2 regions of the Porticoccus hydrocarbonoclasticus MCTG13d genome follow, and region 2 is predicted to be linked to the other one. Evidence: predicted binding sites of a transcription regulator. Region 2 holds the regulator's gene; the other holds the start of a gene.
What was found. Region 2 encodes sigma-54, which starts transcription at its own class of promoters, with help from an activator protein. Its sites were predicted from a motif close to TGGCACANNNNTTGCNNT; they were not measured.
Positions count from the first base shown of each region.

Region 1: a site for sigma-54 is predicted at 1,614-1,631, ahead of U740_RS00770 (TorF family putative porin). Genes of this name have one in related genera too.

Region 1 covers NZ_JQMM01000001.1:157,659-161,068, forward strand. Annotated here, with positions in the region: gene U740_RS00760 (ammonium transporter) at 1-349, opposite strand, end outside; gene U740_RS00765 (P-II family nitrogen regulator) at 369-707, opposite strand; gene U740_RS00770 (TorF family putative porin) at 762-1,538, opposite strand; gene U740_RS00775 (accessory factor UbiK family protein) at 1,856-2,113, shown strand; gene U740_RS00780 (YifB family Mg chelatase-like AAA ATPase) at 2,179-3,410, shown strand, end outside.
Region 2 covers NZ_JQMM01000001.1:884,340-887,749, reverse strand. Annotated here, with positions in the region: gene lptB (LPS export ABC transporter ATP-binding protein) at 1-304, shown strand, start outside; gene U740_RS04260 (RNA polymerase factor sigma-54) at 429-1,880, shown strand; gene hpf (ribosome hibernation-promoting factor, HPF/YfiA family) at 1,901-2,188, shown strand; gene ptsN (PTS IIA-like nitrogen regulatory protein PtsN) at 2,194-2,652, shown strand; gene rapZ (RNase adapter RapZ) at 2,665-3,410, shown strand, end outside.

The DNA.
Region 1 (3,410 bases), 730 kb from region 2:
ATACCACCTGGAAGAAGAAATCCGACGCGCCGGAGTAATAAGTGTCTCCGTCGCTGGCCAGCACCTCTTCGAGGGAAGCATTTGCAATACTGTTACCAAACCAGCCATCAGGCAGGAAACCACCCGCGCTGCCGCCATACATGATGGTATAACCCACAAACAGATACATGGTGCAGGCAACGGCAAACAGTGCGACGTTTTTGGTAAGAATTTCAGTGGTGTTTTTGGCACGAACCAGGCCGGCCTCCAACATGGCGAAACCTGCCGCCATCCACATCACGAACGCGCCGGCGATCAGAAAGTAAAATGTATCGAGCGCGTATTTAACTTCAATAATTTCAGGACTCATTGTCGTAGTCTCCCGTGTCTTAAACTGCTTCTACACCGGTTTCACCGGTGCGAATTCGAATGACTTCCTGTAAATCCGAAATGAAGATTTTTCCATCACCAATCTTGCCGGTATGAGCAGCAGAGGTAATCGCTTCGATAGCGCCGTCCACCATTTCATCCGCAAGGGCTAATTCAAGTTTTACCTTGGGCAAAAAATCCACCACATATTCAGCACCACGATACAGTTCTGTGTGGCCTTTTTGCCGTCCAAACCCTTTTACCTCTGTCACTGTCACACCCTGTACGCCAATAGCGGCAAGTGCTTCGCGCACATCATCGAGTTTGAAGGGCTTGACAACTGCTGTAATCATTTTCATTGCATTGCTCCTCAAGGGGGTGGTGGCACCCGGATACCGGGTGCCACCGGTCAATTACATGCTTTTACTAATGGAAAACAACAACGTGCTGTCACACCAGGAAGTATTGAAGCACTCTTCATCGTCCAGCGTGGTATCAATCCAGCTCAGTGCGAAATCCAGACCTTCCCAGGACTTGCCGAGGGTAATGGAGTAGTCGGTATAGCTGTCTTCCCCGTCTGTCAGGAAGGCTTCTTCAGCATCCTTGGGGTCACTGTCGGTACTTTTGTGTTCGAAGTCGTTGTAGCCGGCATGGAAGCCCAGAGTAAACCCGTGGGGCAGCTCAAATCCATAGTCCGCGTAGAGATACCAGAATTCACCGGTTTCCAGGAAATAGTCATCAGAATAGGCGAAACCCAACGTGCCACCCAAGTAGGACAGGCTGCCATAAAATTCCTGGTAGTCGAGATCACGCTTGCCGGTCAGATCAAATTCAGTTGCATCGGAACCGGGATAGTCGTAGTAAAGATAACCGATGTCATAACTAATCTCTTCAGTGAGATTGCCACCGTAACCAAAGTAGTAATCGAGTTCGAGCCCGGCATCGGAACTGTCCGGATCATTGAAGTCGACTTGGGAACCCCAGGTACCCACATACAGTCCGTTATCAAACGCGATATCGAAACCACCTTGCAGGGCAATCTCCGTATCATTTTGTGAAATCCCACGGAACCTGTAATCCGAAGCGATTGTGACGTTGGCAGAGACCTCGTAGGCCTGCGCAACATTTGAAGCCAGGGGGAAGGTCAGCGCCATAGAGGTAACGACCAGAGACTTTTTAAATGCGTTCATATGCTTCTCCAAAATATAAACAACAGCGAAAAATTAAACATGCAATCACGGTTTGCAATTGGTACATCAGCACTTAATGCATTTGGCATGCCAACCTTCAAAAAGCGGTAATTGAACTCCTGCAAAGCGGACACCAACCTTTCAATGCACCTTTTTTGTGCACAAATGGACTAACCAAATCGGTCATCGCACCAAAAAACTTCGCTGAAAGCCCCCACTGCTTACTGCTGCCCGGAAGCAGCCGTAACCTAAAGTGCTCTGTACATACAGAGTGATCTCCTTAAAATAGATCACCACTTATTCGGAGCGGCCCATCAATGCGACCTAACGAGTTCATTAACCAGTTTTTGCACCAACTCAACAATGTCATTACCCCAGGCGCAGAGGCCCTGGGTAGTGACATGCAACAGAAGCTGCGGGCGGCCGCGCTGGCTGCTTTCGACAAGCTGGATCTGGTAACCCGGGATGAGTTCGACGCGCAGCAGGCTGTCCTGAAGCGCAGCCGGGAAAAGCTGGAACAGCTCGAGCAACAGCTCGCCAGACTTGAAGTACAACTGGAAGATCGGCAAGACTAAACGGCCCGACTGCCCCCATACAAAAAAGCACCACCAGATCGACATGCCAGCCAAGGAGGGCCTCCATGTCACTTGCTATCGTCCATACCCGCGCAAAATACGGCATTGATGCTCCCGCTGTGACCGTGGAAGTTCATCTGTCCAACGGACTCCCCGGGCTGTCAATTGTGGGCATGCCTGAAACTGCAGTGAAAGAAAGCAAGGACCGGGTTCGCAGCGCCCTGCTGAATACTCACTTCGATTTCCCCGCCCGTCGCATCACGATTAATCTGGCTCCCGCCGACCTGCCCAAGGAAGGGGGGCGCTTCGATTTGGCGATTGCGCTGGGGGTACTGGCCGCGTCGGCACAAATCCCCGCTGACCGGCTCGATCGATACGAAGTCATCGGTGAACTGGCGCTGTCGGGAGACCTGCGTCCCGTGGAGGGGGTGCTGCCAACCTCACTGGCCTGCGGAAAGTCGGGGAGATCCCTGATCTTGCCGGCCATGAACGCGGAGGAAGCGGCCCTGAGCAGCAAAACCCGGGTTATCGCCGCCACCCATCTGCTCGAAGTCTGTGCACACCTGAATGGCAATCAGCCGATTGAGCCCCTTTCCTGCGGCACCAGGGCAAGTATTGGTGAAACTGGGGGAGATATGGCCGACATCATCGGTCAGCACCAGGCCAAACGGGCACTGGAAATCGCTGCTGCCGGCGGGCACAACCTGCTTTTCAGCGGTTCTCCGGGGACGGGCAAAACCATGCTGGCCAGCCGGCTCACCAGTATATTGCCGCCATTGCAGGAGCGGGAAATGCTCGAGGTCGCCGCCATTCATTCAGTCGCAGGTCGCGGCTTGCGGGATACGCTTTACAACCCGCCTTTTCGCTCGCCCCATCATACGGCATCTGCAACAGCACTGGTGGGTGGCGGCAGTGTGCCCAGGCCGGGGGAAATCTCCCTCGCCCATCACGGCGTATTGTTTCTGGATGAATTGCCTGAATTTCCCCGACGGGTCCTCGAAGTACTGCGTGAGCCACTGGAATCCGGCGAAATCATGATTTCAAGGGTCCAGGCCCAGACTCGATTTCCGGCGGCATTCCAACTGATTGCGGCAATGAACCCCTGCCCCTGCGGCTACTACGGCAGCCAACGCTGTCGCTGCACCCCCGACCAGATACACCGCTACTCCGATCGCATCTCCGGGCCATTGCTGGATCGCATCGACTTACAGATAGAAGTCCCGCCTCTGCCGGGCGACCGGCTGGTTGAAGGAAAAACCGACGGCGACTGCAGCACGGATATCCGCAACAGGGTCAT
Region 2 (3,410 bases):
AGAGCGTCGCAGAGTGGAAATTGCTCGCGCACTGGCCATTGAGCCAGCCTTTATTCTTCTGGACGAACCCTTTGCCGGGGTCGACCCGATTTCAGTCAACGATATCAAACAGATCATCCGTCATTTACGCGATATAGGTATTGGTGTCCTGATCACAGACCACAACGTACGCGAGACACTCGATATCTGCGAACATGCTTATATCGTTGGTGAAGGACAGGTTATTGCCGAGGGACAGGCCACCGATATTGTCGCCAACCAGCAGGTACGGGATATCTATCTCGGCGAAGACTTTATGCTTTGATGGGACGTACCACCGCGCAGCGATTGTGCAAAGCGGCACACATTTTGCTTGTCTCTCCCCCCGGAGGCAGACTACACTTTCCGTGTGAACATTTTCGTAACAACTCTCTATACGCAGTCATAACATGAAAGCCAGCTTGCAACTGAAAATCGGCCAGCAGCTGACGATGACCCCTCAGCTACAGCAGGCCATCCGCCTGTTGCAATTATCCTCTCTCGACTTGCACCAGGAAATCCAGCAGAACCTCTACGATAACCCACTGCTTGAGCTTGCCGAAGAATCCGAGAACCTGGCCGCAGAAACGGCCACCGGGAAAAATGAAGATATCGACAGTGCAACCCGTGATCTCAACAGCAGTGAATGGGACAGTAAAATACCCACTGACCTGCCAGTCGACGCTAATTGGGACGATATTTACCAACCCAGTACCACCATTAGAAACACCGGTGCGGACACACGGGACTTTGACAGCGTTCACAACGTCACAGAGTCGCTTCAGGACCACCTGATCTGGCAACTTAATCTGACGCCGATGTCTCCCAAGGATTACCTGATCGGTGAAATAATCATCGATTCAATTGATAGCCGGGGCATGCTGACGGCACCGGTTGAAGAAATCTGGGCCGCGCTGGACGACGAAATTGAGCTGGATGAAGTGCTCGCTGTAGTGCACCGCATTCAGCAGTTTGACCCACCTGGTGTTGCAGCCACCAGCCTCGCCGAATGTCTTCTGATCCAGCTGAACCAGTTCTCTCCGGATACACCGCTGATTAACGAGGCCATCCAGCTCGTCACCGACCACCTGGAACTGGTTGGACAGCGCAATTTTCGACAAATGGAAAAAATCACCGGTCTGTCCCACGAGATACTCGAGGGTGCCATCCTGCTAATCCAGACGTTGTCTCCCAACCCCGGTGACGCCATTCGAAACGATGATATCGAGTACGTGGTACCCGATGTTCGGGTCACCAAAGTCGATAATCACTGGAAAGTTTCCCTCAATGAGGACATCACCCCTCGCCTGAGTATCAATCAACAGTACGCCCAGTTGATTCGCAGAGCCGATTCCAGTCAGGACAACACCTTCCTCAAGAATCACCTCCAGGAGGCCAAATGGTTTCTGCGCAGCATGGAAAGCCGCAATGACACCCTGATGCGCGTCACCAGCTGCATCATTGAATTACAACAGGGCTTTCTGGAACAGGGACCCGTGGCGATGAAGCCCATGGTGCTGGCAGATATTGCCGAACGACTGGAACTGCACGAATCCACTATTTCGAGGGTGACCACCCAAAAGTACATCGACACACCGCAGGGTGTTTTTGAACTCAAGTATTTCTTCTCCAGCCACGTCTCGACCGACGCTGGCGGGGAGTGTTCATCAACTGCCATTCGCGCTATGCTGAAAAAAATGGTAAGCGCTGAAAATCCGGGCAAGCCCCTCAGTGACAACAAACTGACAGCACTGCTTCAGGAGATGGGTATTCAGGTTGCCCGACGCACTGTTGCCAAATACCGCGAGGGGATGGGTATCCCCTCTTCCAGCGAAAGAAAACGCTACAACCCCAACACCTAACACCCATTAAGGAGAACCGCATGCAATTGAACATCAGCGGACATCATCTCGATATCACTGATCCGATCAAAGACTATGTCACTACCAAATTATCCAAACTGGAGCGTCACCACGACGGCATCACCAGCACGAATGTGATTCTCTCAGTTGACAAATTGATCCAGAAAGCTGAAGCAACAGTCCATGTCAGCGGCGGTGAATTCTTTGCCGATTCCGAGCATGAAGATCTTTATGCCGCTATCGACATGCTGACCGACAAGCTGGACCGACAGTTGATCAAGCACAAGGAAAAGAACCGCGGTAGATAACACTCATGAAACTGATTGATGTACTCACCCCTGAAAACACCGTTGCCAGCGCCGAGGGCGGTAGCAAAAAAAGGGTACTGGAAAACCTTTCCGTCTTCCTGACAGAACGCATGGAAGGGGTTAACGCAGACGACCTTTACCAGAGCCTGCTGGCAAGAGAGCGATTGGGCAGCACCGGGATAGGAGAAGGTGTTGCCATCCCCCACTGTCGTTTGGCAGGCTGTGAAAAAATTACCGGGGCACTTGTCAAACTGGCTGATGCCGTCGATTTCGATGCCATTGATGGAGAGCCGGTAGATCTGATCTTTGCACTAATCGTACCCGAGGAGCAAAACGACGAACACCTGCAGGTCCTCTCTTCCATTGCCGAATTACTTCAGGACGAAACGGTTCGCAATGCATTGCGGCAGGCCAGCAGTGATCAAGATCTCTTCCGGATAGCAACCGGCAATGATGGTGACTGAGGTGAAAGACTAATGCGACTGGTGGTGGTAAGTGGGCGTTCCGGATCTGGCAAGAGTACCGCACTGAACGTTCTCGAAGATGTCGGTTTTACCTGTATTGACAATCTTCCCGCCAGTTTGCTTCCCGGTCTTTTTCAGAAAGCCATCAACGCCAAGAGCCAACACTGGCTGGAAAAAATTGCGGTGGGAATCGATGTCCGCAACCTGGGCGAAGACCTTGACCAACTACCAAAAATTCTTGCGGAGCTGAAATATTCGGGCATCAATTATGAAGTGCTTTTTCTCGATGCCAGAAATTCCGTCATTATCCAGCGTTTCAGTGAAACACGTCGCAAGCACCCCCTCACCAATGACCGGGTGGATATCCACGAAGCCATAGAACTCGAAACCACCCTGCTGGACCCGATTGCCTCAATTGCAGATCGCAGAATTGATACCAGCACCATGACTCTGCACCAGCTGCGCGATGTCATCAAACAACAAATTGCCCCCCACAGCAGAGATGACATGGCTGTCATGTTTGAATCCTTTGCCTTTAAACGCGGAGTACCAGTCAACGCGGATTTTGTCTTTGACGTTCGCTGCCTGCCAAACCCCCACTGGAAACAGGAATTAAGGCCCTTTACCGGCAATGACCAGCCAGTGATCGAATTTCTCGAATCGCAACCGGAAGTCATCGACATGACTAATGATATCAAGCAGTTTCTGTCCCGCTGGACACCGTCATTTCTTGCCAATAATCGCAGCTATCTAACCAT